One region of the Streptomyces sp. NPDC048521 genome, then DNA from elsewhere that is predicted to be linked to it. Evidence: riboswitches for the same ligand, from Rfam matches in the RefSeq annotation. Region 1 holds a riboswitch; each other region holds the start of a gene.

Region 1 (5,735 bases):
CGCGAGCGGCTTGGCCAGTCCGCTGTCCTTCTTGGCGGTGGCGGCGATCAGACCCTGGAGCGTCTCGCCGGCGCCGGAGAAGGTGCCCGCGTTGCGGGTCGGGTTGGGCGTGTTCGCGGTCTGCCGGGCGCGGTAGGCGACACTGGGGTTGGGTCCGAGGAAGGCGTCGATCTTGCCGCTGCTGAGCGCCAGGTTGATGGAGTTCTGGTCCGGGAAGTACTTGACGGTGAGCTTCTTGCCCTCCTTGGCCAGCTTGGCCTTCCACTCCAGGAGGATCTTCTCCTGGTTGGTGCCGGAGCCCACGGAGACCGTCTTGCCGGCGAGGTTCTCGTAGTCGCCGTCGAAGTTCCAGGGGTTCTTCTTCAGTACCTCGAAGGCGAGGTTGTCCTGCCGGTAGGAGGCGAACTCGTACTTCTTCTTGCGCTCCTCGGTGTCGGTGACGTTGGAGAAGGCCACGTCGACCTTGCCGCTGTCGATGCCGACGAAGAGGTTCTCCCAGGTGAAGTTCTTGATCTCGGGCTCGAGGCCGAGGACGGCGGCCACCAGGCGGCCGAAGTCGGGCTCGGAGCCGGTCAGGGTCTTCTGGTCGCTGCCCACGTAGTTCAGCGGCGCGGATCCCGCGGGCAGGGCTCCGATGCCGATGACGAGCTTGCCGCTCTTGCGGACGGATGCGGGCAGTTCGGCGCTGATGGACTTCACCTCGGAGACCTTCAGCTCGGTCTCCTTGGCGGCCCCGTTGGACAGCTGTCCCACGGTGACCGTACCGGCGGCGTCGGTCCTGGCGGCGGCCTCGCTGTCGCCCCCGCAGGCGGCGAGCCCGGTGGCGAGGGTGGCGACGGCGGTCGCCGCGGTGATGCCGCGTATCAGGCTGCGTCGGGTGATGTGGGTAGGCATGGCTCGGCTGTCCTTGTCTCGCTGATGAGGGTGGTGGCGGTGATGTGGTGGGGGAGGTCGTGGGGGCGTCGCCGGGGAGGGGGTCAGAGCACCTTGGCGAGGAAGTCCCGGGTCCGTTCGTGCCGGGGCTTGTCCAGCACCTGACCGGGCGGGCCCTGTTCGACGATCCGGCCGCCGTCGATGAAGACGACCCGGTCGGCGACCTCGCGGGCGAAACCGATCTCGTGGGTGACGATGACGAGGGTGGTGCCGCTGGTCGCGAGGTCCTTGATGACGGCCAGCACCTCGCCGACGAGTTCGGGGTCGAGCGCGGAGGTCGGCTCGTCGAAGAGGATGACCCCGGGACGCAGGGCGAGGGCGCGGGCGATGGCGACGCGCTGCTGCTGCCCACCGGACAACTGCCGGGGGTAGGCGCCTGCCTTGCCGCCCAGGCCCACGCGTTCGAGCAGTTCGCGGGCCAGTTCCTGGGCCGCCGGCTTGGTCAGCCTGCCGGTGGCGGCGGGCGCGGCGGCGACGTTGTCGAGGACGGTCAGGTGCGGGAAGAGGTTGAAGTTCTGGAAGACGAAGCCGATCCGGCTGCGCTGGGCCAGGATGGCGCGCTCGCTGAGTTCCTTGAGCCTCCCTGGGCCCGCGCCCGTGGGGACCCCCGCTCCGTGCCGCTTCACGCCGATCAGTTCGCCGCCCACGCTGACGTGGCCGATCTCGGGCTTCTCCAGGTGGTTGACGACCCGGAGCAGGGTCGACTTGCCTGAGCCGGACGGCCCGAGGATCACGGTGACCTCGCCGGGGCGGATGGTCAGGTCGATGCCGTCGAGGACGCGGTGGGCGCCGTACCACTTGTGCACGTTGTGCACCTCGATCGCGGCGGGAGCGGCCTTCTCGAGGATGTGGGCGCTGGTCATACGGCGGCCTCCCTGCGCAGCCGGGCCCGCAGGTCGGCCAGGCCGGCCCGGGCTTTCTGCAGTGGTGTCGGCGGCAGGGTGCGCGTGGCGCCCCGGGCGTAGTACCGCTCGACGTAGAACTGGACGACGGAGACGGCGCTGGTCAGGATCAGGTACCAGACGGTGGCGACCAGCAGCAGCGGCACGATGTCACCGGGGTAGGTGTTGCCCATCGCCTGCACCGAGCCGAACAGGTCGAGCAGGGAGACGTAGAACACCAGGGACGTGCTCTTGATGAGGCCGATCAGCTGGTTGACGTAGTTCGGGGTGATGGACCTGAGGGCCTGCGGGAAGACGATCCTGCGGAACTGGTAGCCGTTGGGCAGGCCGAGCGCGGACGCCGCCTCGTGCTGTCCCTGGTCGACGGAGAGGAGACCGCCGCGGACCACCTCGGCCGCGTACGCCGCCTCATTGAGGCTGAGGCCGACGACGGCGATCGCCATGTCGGTGGCCAGCTTCGACTCGTCGAAGCTGACGAAGGCCGGGCCGAACGGCACACCCAGGCTCAACGTCTTGTACAGGGCGCTGAAGTTGTAGAGGAAGATCAGCACCACGATCAGCGGTACGGAACGGAACAGCCAGGTGTAGGTCCAGCTGACCGCGCGCAGCACCGGGCTTCCGGAGAGCCGGCCGAGCGCCAGCACGATCCCGCCGGCCAGACCCAGCACGGCGCTCAGGGCGGCGACTTCGAGGGTGACGAGGAGGCCGTCGAGAACGGTCGGGCGCAGGAACCAGTAGCGGAAGCGGTCCCACTGGTAGAAGGGGTTCGTGACCAGTCCGTGCAGGATCTGCGCGACGAGCACGAGGACGACGGCGGTGACGATCCACCGTCCTGGCCGACGCAGTGGCTGAACACGCTGTGCCGACAAGTTTCTTGACGGTGTGTCGGTGGGTGGCGCCTCGGCGAGGGAGAGGGCGGCGCCTGGGGGTTCACTCATGGCGGGCTCCGGCGGAATCGGACACCCCGGGACGGCGGCGAGCGAGCGTGGGTCACGACGGCGCATGACGGCACTACGGCACGAGGTGGCACACGGGAACGCGCGGAACCGGGAGCTGGGCGGGCAACGGCACACCACACGGAGGGTGTGCGTGACGAACGCGGGGGCTGGGAAGCGGGTGTCAGCCCCGACAGCGGGCAGAGCCCGGTGCGGTACACAGTGCGCTGTTGACGCGGAGCAGATCGACGGCGCGGTTCGCGACGAGGAGCTGGGCGTACGGCGGTACGCAGCCCTGGGGGCGGCTCGCGGCCGTCCTGGGAGCTGCGTACATGGCGTCACCTGTCACTGTTCCGGCCCCGTGGGGCCTCGCGCTTACCGAAAACGTCATCCGGTCCGGTCGTCACCTGGGGCACCCCACCGCGATGCGAGGGTTGCCGGTCAGCGAGCCAGGGCTTGGCGCTGACGCTCATGACCGTTCTGAGCCGTAAGTAAGGCAGTTGTCCGTTCGAATGTCAACGGCCGTCCGCGTAGTGGACTTACGACATTCGCTCTCACCTGCGGCAAGCGCCCGGAGCATCGCCCGCGTGGCCGACCCAGTCCAGGATCTGGACAGCCGCTCCGGCGGCCTCCAGGCCCTGGCAACGGCCGTGGTGGCGGCGGGAGATGCCGTCCAGGTCGAGGTGGCGGCCGAAGGCGGGGTGGGCGGCCAGGCGGCGGGCGTAGGCCCACAGGGCGCGGTGGTCGGCGATCCGGTGCACGGCGGAGGCGTCGAGGTGGCAGCGGTGGACGGTGTCGAGCTGCACGAGGGTCACCCACAGCTCGATGTCGGCGGCGGTGAGCAGGTCGCCGACCAGGTACTCCTCACCGGTCAGCCGTCGCTCCAGCCGGCCCAGGGTGTCGAGCAGCACGTCGAGGGCGGCGGCCTGCTCGGCGGGGTCGGCACCGGCGCGTCCGGCGCGCTGGGCGGCCTCCTCGATGCCCTCGGCGCACATCCGCTCGACCGCCTCGATCACCGACTCCGTGCCGCAGGGGTACAGGGAGGCCTGGTCGTCGCCCGGGAAGCGGTCCAGGTCGCGCAGGATGTCGGGGGCGTGGGTGCTCACGATGCGTCCGGACCAGTCGTCGCTGAGGACGGGCGCGAGGGCCGGGCCGGTGTAGTGGTGGGCGCTCGCCTCGTACAGCGGGCGCAGTGCCGTGTGGCCGCCGCCGGGACAGTCCGGGACGGCGGGCAGAACGGTGACCGGACAACTGCCGTCCAGGCCGAGGAGGCTGTGTCCGACGGCGAGGCGGAGTCCGTCGGGACAGGCGGTCGAGAGATGGAGCCGGTAGCGGTGGGGCACGGCGTAGTGGCCGCTGCGCGCGTCCCGGCCGATCCGGCCCCGGAAGCCGGGGGTGGATCGGCGGACGTGGGCAGCGGCGGTGAGCGGACTGACGGACATGCGTCTCCCCGGGTCATGGGTGTGCGGACGGGCGCGCCGACAGGCGCCGTCCTTCGATGAGGGCGAGGGGCCGGGCTCAGCGCCGGCCGCTGATGGCGCTGCAGACGCGCAGCAGGTCGATGTGGAGCCGGGAGGTGAGCAGGGGTGTGCGCAGCGGCGACCGGCCCGCTCGGCCGGTGACCGTATCGAGGCGCGCCATGATTCCCTACCTGTTCACTAGGATTCCCTACCTGGAGTGTCGATCCGGCTCCGTACGACGTCAAGGGGGCGTCCACACCTGGGACTCCGCGCGGACGACCAGGGGCCGGCCGGGCGAGCGGCGCCGGGCGCACGGGGTCTCCTCAGGGACTGCGACATGTGACATAGTACTGGCGTGGTGAAGCGACTGACCTGCGATGTCGTGGTCGTCGGAGCCGGGACGGTGGGCGCGGCGTGCGCGTGGTACGCCGCGCGGGCCGGCCTCGACGTGAGGGTGGTGGACCGGGGCCCGGTGGCCGGCGGCACCACCGGCGCGGGCGAGGGCAACCTGCTCGTCTCCGACAAGGAACCGGGTCCCGAACTGGACCTGGCCCTGCTGTCGGCTCGGTTGTGGGCGGACCTGGCGGGGGAACTGGGCAGGGCGATCGAGTACGAGCCCAAGGGCGGCCTCGTGGTCGCCTCGACGCCCGCCGCCCTGGCCGCGCTGGCGGACTTCGCCGCGGGGCAGCGGGCCGCCGGAGTCACGGCTGATCCGATCGACGGTCACGAACTCCACGGCCTGGAACCGCATGTGGCACCCGGCATGGCAGGCGGCGTGCACTACCCGCAGGACGCCCAGGTCATGCCCGCGCTGGCCGCCGCCCACCTGCTGCGCGCCTCCGGCGCCCGCCTGCACACCGGCCGGACGGTGACGGGAGTGCTGCGGGCGGCGGACGGCAGGGTGCGTGGCGTCCGCACCGACCGGGGCGACCTCCACGCGCCGGCGGTGGTGAACGCGGCCGGCACCTGGGGCGGCGATCTCGCGGCGCTCGCGGGCGTCCGGCTGCCGGTGCTCCCCCGGCGCGGCTTCGTGCTGGTCACCGAGCCGCTGCCCCGGATGGTCCGGCACAAGGTGTACGCCGCGGACTATGTGGCCGACGTCGCGAGCGACTCCGCCGCCCTGCGCACCTCGCCGGTCGTGGAGGGCACGGCCGCCGGACCGGTCCTGATCGGCGCCACCCGCGAACGGGTGGGGTTCGACCGCTCGTTGTCGCTCCAGGCGGTACGGGCGCTCGCGGCCGGGGCGATCGGGCTGTTCCCGTTCCTGGAGCGGGTCAGCGCGCTGCGGACGTACGCGGGCTTCCGGCCGTACCTGCCCGACCACCTGCCGGCGATCGGCCCCGACCCCCGGGCGCCCGGACTGTTCCACGCCTGCGGGCACGAGGGCGCCGGCATCGGACTCGCCACCGGCACCGGGCAGTTGATCGCGCAGACGCTCACCGGGAAGGCGGCGGAGCTGGATCTCGCCCCGTTCCGGCCGGAGCGGTTCGACACCGACGGGAGCG
Region 2 (5,735 bases), on a different contig from region 1:
GAAGCCCGGGGCCTTGACGGCGACGGACTTGAAGGTGCCGCGGATCTTGTTGACGACCAGGGTCGACAGGGCCTCGCCCTCGACGTCTTCGGCGATGATCAGCAGCGGCTTGCCCGACTGCATGACCTTCTCCAGCAGCGGGAGCAGGTCCTTGACCGAGGAGATCTTGGAGTTGGCGATCAGGATGTACGGGTCGTCGAGGACGGCCTCCATACGCTCCATGTCGGTGGCGAAGTACGCCGAGATGTAGCCCTTGTCGAAGCGCATACCCTCGGTGAGCTCCAGCTCCAGACCGAAGGTCTGGGACTCCTCGACGGTGATGACGCCTTCCTTGCCGACCTTGTCCATGGCCTCGGCGATCAGCTCGCCGATCTGGGTGTCGGCGGCGGAGATGGACGCGGTGGAGGCGATCTGCTCCTTGGTCTCGACGTCCTTCGCCTGCTCCAGCAGGGCGGCGGAGACGGCCTCGACGGCCTTCTCGATACCGCGCTTCAGAGCCATCGGGTTGGCACCGGCGGCGACGTTGCGCAGGCCCTCCTTGACCAGGGCCTGGGCGAGCACGGTCGCGGTGGTCGTACCGTCACCGGCGACGTCGTCCGTCTTCTTGGCGACTTCCTTGACCAGCTCGGCGCCGATCTTCTCGTACGGGTCCTCGAGCTCGATCTCCTTGGCGATGGAGACACCATCGTTGGTGATCGTGGGGGCGCCCCACTTCTTCTCGAGGACGACGTTGCGGCCCTTGGGGCCGAGCGTCACCTTCACGGCGTCCGCGAGCTGGTTCATGCCGCGCTCGAGGCCGCGCCGCGCCTCCTCGTCGAACGCGATGATCTTGGCCATGTGAAGTGGTCCCTCCAGGACTGGGGGTGATTCCTTCGGACCGCGCCCGCGCCCGCGACGGACGGCTCGCCGGCCTCGTGGTTCCTTGCCCCACCCGGCCTGCGGGCCTCACCGACCCGGTCCTTCACTGTCACTCTCACCTTCAGAGTGCTAACGCAATGATTAGCACTCGGCATGGTCGAGTGCAAGCGCCTCCGGGGGTACAGGGGCGCCCGGCCGTCCGCGGACCCCGGGGCGCCGGGGCATGACGAAGGGCCCGCACCCTGTGCCGGTGCGGGCCCTTCGTGACAAGAAACGTTCAGGCGCTGAGGCGAACCATGTCGGCCTGCGGGCCCTTCTGGCCCTGCGAGATCTCGAACTCCACCCGCTGGCCCTCTTCCAGGGTGCGGTAGCCGTCCATCTGAATGGCGCTGTAGTGGACGAAGACGTCCGCACCACCGTCGACCGCGATGAAGCCGTACCCCTTCTCCGCGTTGAACCACTTGACGGTGCCCTGAGCCATGCCTAACTCCCCTATTACTGGCCCTTGCACAGATCCGCACTTCGCGGACCCGGGTCAGACCTCGCCCCCCATCGGACGGGGGCGTGCGCCGGAACGCGTCGACCGCGGCTGAATGTATCTGTCCAACTGCCGTCTGCAACAGGTCAATCGGACGAGAATTCCGGAAGGGCACGGCCCGGAATGTGCCGAGAATTCGCCCGAATTCAGGGCAAGTCGGGCTCCACAAAAAGAACAAAAGCCGCATAAAACCCGCATACTTTGGCTACTTCTTGTCGGGCTGTGCGGCGTGAATCCAGGGCCCGCAACCCGAAGGCCGCGACCGTGTTCCCCAACTCTACCGCGCTCAATCACACAGAATTGCCCCCTCCGCTTCTCTCACGGAAGGGGCAATCCGATGAACAATACGTAACCACTGTTACCGAAGGTAATGATCGGTCATTCGGTCAGCACCCGCCGGCGACGGCCGGAATGATCGAGACGCCGGCGCCGTCGGGGGTCGCCGTCTCGAGGCCCTGCTCGAAGCGGACGTCGTCGTCGTTGACGTAGACGTTGACGAACCGGCGCAGCTTGCCCTGGTCGTCCAGCACCCGGGCGGCGATCCCCGTGTGGTTCTTCTCCAGGTTCTCGATGACCTCGGCGAGGGTCCCGCCCTCGGCCGTGACCTCGGCCTGGCCGCCGGTGTAGGTGCGCAGGATGGTCGGGATGCGAACGGTCACGCTCATGCGAGGCCAGCCTCTCGGAAGGAGTCCAGGGTCGGGCGGATGGTGGCGGTGAGGCCGGTGCCGGCCACCGCGTCGAGGGTCTTCAGGCCGTCGCCGGTGTTGAGGACGACCGTGGTCTTCGCCGGGTCCAGCACGCCGTCCTTGAGCAGCTTGCGAGTGACGCCGACGGTCACACCGCCCGCCGTCTCCGCGAAGATGCCCTCCGTGCGGGCCAGCAGCTTGATGGCGTCGACGACCTCCGCGTCCGTCACGTCCTCCACGGCACCGCCGGTGCGGCGCGCGATGTCGAGGACGTACGGGCCGTCGGCCGGGTTGCCGATGGCGAGGGACTTGGCGATGGTGTTCGGCTTCTGCGGGCGGACCACGTCGTGGCCGGCCTTGAAGGCGGTGGACACCGGCGAGCAGCCCTCGGCCTGCGCACCGAAGATCTTGTACGGCCTGTCCTCGACCAGCCCGAGCTTGATCAGCTCCTGCAGGCCCTTGTCGATCTTCGTGAGCTGGGAGCCGGAGGCGATCGGGACCACGATCTGGTCGGGCAGCTGCCAGCCGAGCTGCTCGCAGATCTCGTACGCCAGGGTCTTGGAGCCCTCCGCGTAGTAGGGCCGCAGGTTGACGTTGACGAAGCCCCAGCCCTCGCCGGCCGGGTCGCCGATCAGCTCGGAGCAGAAGCGGTTCACGTCGTCGTAGTTGCCCTCGATGCCGACGAGTTCGCCGCCGTAGACCGCGGCCATGACGACCTTGCCCTGCTCCAGGTCGTGCGGGATGAACACGCAGGAACGGAAGCCGGCCCGGGCGGCCGCGGCGCCGACCGCACCGGCGAGGTTGCCGGTGGAGGAGCAGGAGAGGGTGGTGAAGCCGAAGGCGCGGGCGGCCTCCAGGGCCTGGGCGACGACGCGGTCCTTGAAGGAGTGCGTCGGGTTGCCGGAGTCGTCCTTCACGTACAGGCCGCCGGTGACGCCCAGCTCGCGGGCCAGGTTGTCGGCCTTGACGAGCTTGGTCCAGCCCGGGTTGAGGTTGGGCTTGCCGGCCACGTCGGCGGGGACGGGCAGCAGGGGCGCGTAACGCCAGATGTTCGCGGGGCCCGCCTCGATGCGCGCACGCAGCTCTTCGGTGTCGTAGGCGGAGAAGTCGTAGGCGATCTCCAGCGGGCCGAAACACTCCTCGCACGCGAAGACCGGGCCGAGGGGCACGCGGTGACCGCACTCGCGACAGCTCAGTGCCGCGGCGGGACCGAGGTCGACGGTGGGATTGCCGGTGCTTGCAACTGTCTGCACAGCCATGGAGGCGAGGCCCTTTCTCCTCATCTTCCTCACGACGCATCTCGCCGTGAGACGGATTTGGCACCTTCCCTAGCCGGGAGCCTCGCGGAGACGATCAGAACCGATCAGTCTGATCTACGAGAACCGGCTGGAGGGTTGCCGGGGCTTCACCGGGCCGTGTCCCTCTGCCCCTCTGGATGAGCTGTATGCGGTTGTGGACGCCCGTGACCCCCGACATGCGATGGTCATCGGCGTTGTTCAAGACTGTAACCGACGGCCAGGACAGTTGAGATAGTCGTCCGAACCGCGAGATGGATCACAGGGACGCCGCACGGCGTCACCGTGTGTGATCACGAACAGTGAGGAGCCGCAGACCGTGCTGGAAGAAGTCGAGCGCTGGCTGGCCACCCGCTCCTGGTCCGTGACCGATCGCCCTCTCCACCGGATACTGGCCGCCAAGCAGCGCACGGGGCAGACGATCAGTGTCGTGCTGCCCGCGCTCAACGAGGAGGAGACGGTCGGCGACATCGTCGCGGTCATCCGTCACGACCTCGTGGAGCAGGTCCCGCTCGTCGACGAGGTCGTCGTCGTCGACTCGGGCTCCACCGACCGCACCTCCGCGGTCGCCGCCGCCGCGGGCGCCCGGGTCGTCCACCGCGACGACATCCTGCCCCGCATACCCGCCGTCCCCGGCAAGGGCGAGGTGCTCTGGCGCTCGCTGCTCGTCACCAGCGGGGACATTCTCTGCTTCATCGACGCGGACCTGAAGGAGTTCTCCTCCGACTTCGTCTCCGGAATCGTCGGCCCGCTGCTCACCGACCCCGAGGTGGACCTGGTCAAGGGCATGTACGACCGCCCGCTCGGCGGCGACGAGGAGGTGGGCGCCGAAGGCGCTGCGCACAAGGGCGGTGGCGGGCGGCGGGCGGGCCAGGGCGGCCGGGTCACCGAGCTGATGGCCCGCCCCCTGCTGAACATGCACTGGCCCCAGCTGGCCGGCTTCGTGCAGCCGCTGGGCGGCGAGTACGCGGCCCGCCGCTCCCTGCTGGAACAACTGCCGTTCCCCGTCGGCTACGGCGTCGAACTGGGCATGCTGGTGGACGCCCTGCACCTGGTCGGACTCGACGCGCTGGCCCAGGTGGACGTGGGGGTGCGCAAGCACCGGCACCAGGACGGGCAGGCGCTCGGCCGGATGGCGGCGGCGATCTACCGCACCGCCCAGCTGCGGCTGGCCCGCGGACACCTGGTCCGGCCCGCCCTGACCCAGTTCGAGCGGGGCGAGGACGGGTTCGAGCCGCGCACCTACTCGGTGGACACCGAGGAACGGCCGCCGATGGCGGAGATCGCGGAGTACGCGGCGCGCCGGGTGGCGTGAGTCGCGTGAACGCGGAAGAACGGCTGTATACGGCCCCCTTCCGGGGTGGACCGTACGTTTGAGCGTTTCCGGGCCGGGCTAGGTTGAGGCGTATGGCTTCCACGGACGGTGCTGAGGTGCTGGTCGCGTCCAATCGCGGCCCGGTTTCGTATCAGGTCCGCGAGGACGGCTCGCTGCAGGCCCGACGGGGCGGCGGCGGGCTGGTCTCGGGGCTGTCGGCCATCGGGCCGGACGCCAACGCGGTGTGGGTGTGCGCCGCGCTCGGCGACGGCGACCGGGAGGCCGTACGGCGCGCGGACGGCGGACTGCTGCCGGTCGAGGAGACCGGCGGGCAGCGGGTGCGGATGCTCGACATCGACGCGACCGTGTACGCCGACGCGTACAACGGCATCGCCAACTCGGTGCTCTGGTTCGTCCACCACCTGCTGTACCAGACCCCGCTGGAGCCGGTCTTCGACGCCGAGTTCCGGCGGCAGTGGGCGTCGTACGAGGCCTACAACCGGGCGTTCGCCGAGGCGCTGGCCGAGGAGGCCGCCCAGGGCGCGGCGGTGCTGATCCAGGACTACCACCTGGCCCTCGCGCCCCGGATGCTGCGCCGGCTCCGCCCTGACCTGCGCATCGGCCACTTCTCGCACACCCCGTGGGCGCCGCCGGACTACTTCCGCCTGCTGCCCGACGACATCGCCGCCGAACTGCTCACCGGCATCCTGGGCGCGGACCGGGCGGCGTTCCTCACGCACCGGTGGGCGAACGCGTTCAAGGACTGCTGTCACGCGGTGCTGGGGCCCGCGATCCCCTCGGGCACGCGGATCGGCGTGCACGGGCTCGGCGCGGACGCCGACTTCCTGCGCAAGCGGGCCCACGAACCGGACGTGGACGAGCGGATGGCGACGCTGCGGGAGGAGATCGGCGAGGGACGCAAGGCGATCGTCCGCGTCGACCGCACGGAACTGTCGAAGAACATCGTGCGCGGACTGCTGGCGTACCGGCAGCTGCTGGAGGACCGCCCCGAGTGGCGCGAGCGGGTCGTCCACGTGGCGTTC
Region 3 (5,735 bases), on a different contig from region 1:
GCGCTCACCCCGGCCACCGCTCTGTTCGTGCACGGCAGCTGGGTGCATCTGCTCGGCAACATGCTCTTCCTCTTCGTCTTCGGAGCGATGACAGAGGAGCGGATGGGCCGGGTGCACTTCACCCTCTTCTACGCCGGCTGCGGATACCTGGCCCTGCTCGGCTACGCGGCCGCCAACGCCGCCTCCGAGCAGTCGCTGGTGGGCGCCTCCGGGGCGATCTCGGCGGTCCTCGGAGCGTTCCTCTACCTTTTCCCCCGCGCCCGCGTCACCAGTCTTCTGCCGTTCCTGTTCTTCCTGCCGATGCGCTTCCCGGCCTGGGTGGTGCTGCCCTTCTGGGCGGCCCTGCAGTGGCTCGCGGCGGGCCGCGCCTCCGACGGCCCGGGCGTCGCCTACCTCGCGCACCTGGTCGGCTTCGGGCTCGGCTTCGGCTACGCATGGGTGCGCTACGGCAGCAGGAGGGGCCCGAAGGGCGGCCTGGACAGGGCGGTGGCGGGAGACGGGCGGGCTAGAGTGAAGTCCGCACCGGCCCCGGCGTCCGAGGGAGAGAACCAGCCGTGATCACCGCGATCGTCCTCATCAAGACCAGCGTGGACCGGATCCCCGAGATCGCGGAGCAGATCGCCTCGCTGGAGAGCGTCAGCGAGGTCTTCTCGGTCACCGGCACCTACGACCTGATCGCCATGGTCCGGGTACGGCAGCACGAGGACCTGGCCGAGGTCATCCCCGGCCGGATCAGCAAGATCCCGGGTGTGGAGGGCACCGACACGCACGTCGCGTTCCGCACCTACTCCCAGCACGACCTGGAGGCCGCGTTCGCGATCGGCCTCGACAACTAGCAGGTGCGCGCTCCCGCCGTGAACGAGCGTGCGCGCACGGCGTCACGCGGCAGGCGGGAGTTCGACGACAGGGCCCAGGTCGGCCGGCCTCACACGGCCGGGACGCAGCGGCCGTCCTCGGTGCGGTAGGTCCACTTCGCGCCCTCGGCCACCAGCTCCTTGACCGCCGTGACGAACCGCTCCACGTGCTCGTCCGGCGTGCCCGCGCCGAAGCTCACCCGGACGGCGTTGAGGGACTTCTCGCCCGGGGCCGCCTCCGGTGCCCCGCACTCGCCCTGGCTCTGCGGGTCGCTGCCCAGCAGGGTGCGGACCAGCGGGTGGGCGCAGAAGAGGCCGTCGCGGACGCCGATGCCGTACTCGGCGGAGAGGGCGGCGGCGAAGTGGGAGCTGTTCCAGCCCTCGACGACGAAGGAGATCACACCGACGCGCGGGGCCTCGTCGCCGAAGAGGGAGAGGATCCGGACCTCCGGGACCTCGGCCAGGCCTTCGCGGACAGTGCGGACGAGGTGCTGCTCACGGGCGACGAGGCTGTCCCAGCCGGCCTCGGTGAGCGCCTTGCAGGCGGAGGCGATGGAGTAGGCGCCGATGACGTTCGGAGAGCCGGCCTCGTGGCGGGCGGCACTCTCGTGCCACTCCACGTCCACTCCCCCGTCGGTGCGCCGGGTGACCTTGCGGCTGGCGCCGCCGCCCGCCAGGTACGGCTCGGCCGCCCGCAGCCAGTCGGCGCGGCCGGCCAGGACACCGGAGCCGAACGGGGCGTACAGCTTGTGCCCGGAGAAGGCGACCCAGTCGACGCCCAGCTCACGGATGTCCACCGGGTGGTGCGGGGCGAGCTGGGCGGCGTCCAGGACGATCCGGGCGCCGTGCGCGTGGGCCGCGGCGGCCAGCTCGCGCACCGGCCACAGCTCGCCGGTGACATTGGAGGCTCCGGTGACGCAGACCAGGGCCGGGCGGTGGCCCCCTTCGATGGAGACAGTGCGGTCGGCGAGGGCCCGCTCCAGGGTCTCGACGGCCTGCCGCGGGGTGCGCGGGGCGTCGAGGTAGGTGACCTGCGCGTCCTGCCAGGGCAGCAGGGAGGCGTGGTGCTCGGTCTCGAAGACGAAGACCTGGCAGTCGGCCGGGAGCGTGCGGGCGAGGAGGTTGAGGGAGTCGGTGGTCGACCGGGTGAAGATCACCTGGTCGCTCTCCCGGCAGCCGAGGAACTCGGCGACGGCCTTGCGGGCGTTCTCGAACAGGTCCGTGGAGAGCTGGGAGAGGTAGCCGGCGCCGCGATGGACACTGCCGTAGTACGGGGCGTAGGCGGCGACGTCGTCCCAGACTCGCTGGAGGGCGGGGGCGCTGGCCGCGTAGTCGAGGGCCGCGTAGGTGACTTCGCCGCCCGTCACGAGCGGGACGGTGACATCCCGTCCCAGAACGGGCAGCGGGGCGCAAACGGTCTGGTCGGTGGCAGCGGTGGAGACGGACATGGGTGAACTCCCGTGTGAGCAGGCGGAACTCACCGCACGAGCGGACAGGGCTCGAGCGCGGATGAGGTGAAAAGGGGTGTGCGGAGGCGGGGCTCTGCGGCCCTATCGCATTCGCTTGCTCACGGAAGGCTCCCTCGATGACCAGGACCCCTGGTCCCGCGCTCGGTCAGAAGCGCGCGAGGGGTCCGCGCTTGCCGCAGACCTTGCTGTCTGCGACCTGGTCTTCACCCGGGGCACCCCGCCACGGACGGAGGGTTGCCGGACAGTCGGCCGGGGCCTCATGACTGTCGCTCATGACCTGGTCCAACATCCTGCCATACGATCTTCGGCGCGCAAGGCGCAGTCCACCATCCGGACTGCGCCGTACGTCGCACCGCACCGGGGTCAGGCGTTGCTCGCCGCCACCCACCGCTCCAGCGCCCGCTTGGCCGCGCCCGAGTCGATCGACTCCCGCGCCTCGGCCATACCGGCGCGCAGCTGGTCGGCGAGTGGGGCGTCCGTCGGCCGCAGGGCGGCCAGCGCGGCCGCCGAGTTCAGCAGTACCGCGTCCCGCACCGGACCCTGCTCGCCGTCCAGCAGGCGGCGGGCGACCTCCGCGTTGTAGGCCGCGTCGGCGCCGCGCAGGGCCTCCACGGGGACGAGGTCGATGCCCACGTCCCGCGGGTCGAAGGTCTCCTGCGTGACCTTGCCGTCGCGGACCACCCACACCTGGGAGGTGGCGGTGACGGTCAGCTCGTCCAGGCCGTCGTCGCCCCGGAAGACCAGCGCGGAGTTGCCGCGCTCGGCGAGGACACCGGCCACGATCGGCGCCATGCGCGGGTCGGCCACCCCGACCGCCTGGGCGCGCACCTTGGCCGGGTTGGTCAGCGGACCGAGCACGTTGAAGGTCGTGCGGATACCCAACTGGCCGCGCGCCGCGGCCACATGGCGCAGGGACGGGTGGAACCTCACCGCGAAGCAGATGGTGATGCCGGCCTCTTCGGCGACCTCGGCGACCCGCTTCGGGGTCAGGTTCAGGTTGATCCCGAGTTGCTCCAGGACGTCGGAGGACCCGGAGGCGGAGGACGCGGCGCGGTTGCCGTGCTTGACGACCTTCGCGCCGGTGCCCGCGACGACGATCGAGGACATCGTGGAGATGTTCACCGTCTTGGCGCCGTCGCCGCCGGTGCCGACGATGTCGACCGCCGGGCCGGGCACTTCGATCACGTTGGCGTGCTCGTACATCGTCCGGACGAGTCCGGAGATCTCCGCGACCGTCTCGCCCTTGGCCCGCAGCGCCACCATGAAGCCGGCGATCTGGGCGTCGGTCGCCTCGCCGCGCATGATCAGGTCCATCGCCCACGCGGTCTCGTCGGCGGACAGATCACGGCCCTCCAGCAGGCCGTTCAGCAGGGCGGGCCAGGAACGGCCCGCCGCGGTGTCGCCTCCAGCGGGGGTCACAGCGCTCATCAGCCGCTCCTGGTACACAGTCCTGCAAGGTCGTACACCACCCTATCCAGCCCGGGACACGGCGAAGGGCCCCGTCCGCAACCCGGACGGGGCCCTTCAGCGTGGCGTGGCGACGCGGGGATCAGTGGTGGCCGTGGCCGCTCGTGATCTCCTTGTACTCCTCGACGGTCGGCTTCGGGATCTGGTTGTCCTCGCCGTAGTAGGCGTTGGAGAGCTTCGCACGCAGCTTCTCCGAGCCCGTCACCTTGCGCTGGACACCGTTCTCGTCCACCGCCGGGCCGATCTCGGCCGGCTGGTACTGCTCGTGCGCGGTGAGCGTGTGCAGCTGCTCCTGGCTGAGCGGCTCGTGCACCTCGATGAACTCACCGTGCGGCAGCCGCTTGATGATGCCGGTCTCGCGACCGTGCAGCACCTTGTCGCGGTCGCGGCGCTGCAGACCCAGGCAGATCCGCTTGGTCACGAGGAACGCGACGACCGGTCCGACGAAGAACCCGATCCGGACGAACCAGGTGACGGCGTTGATCGACAGGTGGAAGTGCGTGGCCCACAGGTCGTTTCCGCCGCCGACCAGGGTGATCATGTAGACGGTCACCCAGGCGACACCGAAGGCGGTGCGGGTCGGGGCGTTGCGCGGGCGGTCCAGGATGTGGTGCTCGCGCTTGTCGCCGGTGACCCAGGACTCGAGGAACGGGTAGACCGCGATCAACGCGAGGACCAGCGGGAAGAGCACCAGCGGGATGAACACGCCCAGGACGAGCGTGTGACCCCAGAAGCTGATCTCCCAGCCCGGCATGAAGCGGATCAGGCCCTCGGCGAAGCCCATGTACCAGTCGGGCTGGGCGCCGGTGGACACCTGGTCCGGGCGGTAGGGACCGATGGCCCAGATCGGGTTGATCTGCGCGACCGCCGCGATGATCGCGATGACACCGAAGACCAGGAAGAAGAAGCCTCCGGCCTTGGCCATGTAGACCGGCAGCAGCGGCATGCCGACGACGTTCTTCTCGGACTTTCCGGGGCCCGCGAACTGCGTGTGCTTGTGGTAGAAGACCAGGATCAGGTGGCCGACCACCAGACCGAGCATGATGCCCGGCAGCAGCAGGATGTGGACCGAGTAGAACCGCGCCACGAAGTCGTGGCCCGGGAACTCCCCGCCGAAGAGGAAGAACGACAGGTACGTGCCGACGATCGGCACGGACAGGATCGCGCCCTCCATGAAGCGGACACCGGTGCCGGAGAGCAGGTCGTCCGGGAGCGAGTAACCGGTGAAGCCGGTGAACATGCCCAGGACGAACAGCAGGAAGCCGAACAGCCAGTTGATCTCACGCGGCTTGCGGAACGCGCCGGTGAAGAACACGCGCATCATGTGCACGAACATGCCGGCGAGGAAGATCAGCGCGGCCCAGTGGTGGATCTGCCGGACCAGCAGACCACCGCGCACGTCGAAGGAGATGTGCAGGGTCGAGCTGAACGCCTCGGACATCAGCTGTCCCTGGAGCGGGACGTAGCTGCCGTGGTACTCCACCTCGTTCATCGACGGGTGGAAGAACAGCGTCAGGTAGACACCCGTGAGGATGATGATGATGAAGCTGTAGAGGCAGACCTCGCCCAACATGAACGACCAGTGGTCGGGGAAGATCTTGCGCATGTTGGCCTTGGCCAGGGAGTAGATCCCGAGCCGGCCGTCGGCCCAGTCGGCGATCCGCTCGCCGGCCGGTGCCTTTCCGCGAGAGCGGCCCGCCGCGTCGGCGGCAGACGAGCTCTTCTCGTTCGGTGCAGTACTCATCCGCGCTCCCAGAATGCAGGACCGACGGGCTCCTCGAAGTCGCCGAGCGCCTGGAGGTAACCCTCACTGTCCACACCGATGCGCAGCTGCGGCAGGGCGTGGCCGGCGGGGCCGAAGATCACTCGGGCACCGTCGGAGAGGTCGAAGGTGGACTGGTGGCACGGGCACAGCACGTGGTGCGTCTGCTGCTCGTACAGCGAG

Evidence for each region. A riboswitch is a leader RNA that binds a small molecule or an ion and turns the genes downstream of it on or off. The one in region 1 is predicted to bind S-adenosylmethionine.
Region 2: another riboswitch for S-adenosylmethionine. It lies ahead of thrC (threonine synthase); the one in region 1 lies ahead of ACGFRF_RS35440 (amino acid ABC transporter permease).
Region 3: another riboswitch for S-adenosylmethionine. It lies ahead of ACGFRF_RS40690 (aminotransferase class V-fold PLP-dependent enzyme); the one in region 1 lies ahead of ACGFRF_RS35440 (amino acid ABC transporter permease).

What each region holds. Positions count from the first base shown of each region.
Region 1 covers NZ_JBICWR010000022.1:41,287-47,021, forward strand. Annotated here, with positions in the region: gene ACGFRF_RS35430 (ABC transporter substrate-binding protein) at 1-894, opposite strand, end outside; gene ACGFRF_RS35435 (amino acid ABC transporter ATP-binding protein) at 978-1,796, opposite strand; gene ACGFRF_RS35440 (amino acid ABC transporter permease) at 1,793-2,773, opposite strand; SAM riboswitch class IV at 3,137-3,247, opposite strand; gene ACGFRF_RS35445 (glutathione S-transferase C-terminal domain-containing protein) at 3,325-4,212, opposite strand; gene ACGFRF_RS35450 (putative leader peptide) at 4,289-4,411, opposite strand; gene ACGFRF_RS35455 (NAD(P)/FAD-dependent oxidoreductase) at 4,586-5,735, shown strand, end outside.
Region 2 covers NZ_JBICWR010000004.1:133,281-139,015, reverse strand. Annotated here, with positions in the region: gene groL (chaperonin GroEL) at 1-837, opposite strand, end outside; gene ACGFRF_RS11585 (cold-shock protein) at 1,136-1,339, opposite strand; gene ACGFRF_RS11580 (MoaD/ThiS family protein) at 1,783-2,061, opposite strand; gene thrC (threonine synthase) at 2,058-3,341, opposite strand; SAM riboswitch class I at 3,359-3,524, opposite strand; gene ACGFRF_RS11570 (glucosyl-3-phosphoglycerate synthase) at 3,697-4,692, shown strand; gene ACGFRF_RS11565 (trehalose-6-phosphate synthase) at 4,785-5,735, shown strand, end outside.
Region 3 covers NZ_JBICWR010000035.1:36,002-41,736, forward strand. Annotated here, with positions in the region: gene ACGFRF_RS40680 (rhomboid family intramembrane serine protease) at 1-558, shown strand, start outside; gene ACGFRF_RS40685 (Lrp/AsnC family transcriptional regulator) at 555-836, shown strand; gene ACGFRF_RS40690 (aminotransferase class V-fold PLP-dependent enzyme) at 926-2,302, opposite strand; SAM riboswitch class IV at 2,485-2,601, opposite strand; gene trpD (anthranilate phosphoribosyltransferase) at 2,687-3,751, opposite strand; gene ACGFRF_RS40700 (cytochrome bc complex cytochrome b subunit) at 3,873-5,534, opposite strand; gene ACGFRF_RS40705 (Rieske 2Fe-2S domain-containing protein) at 5,531-5,735, opposite strand, start outside.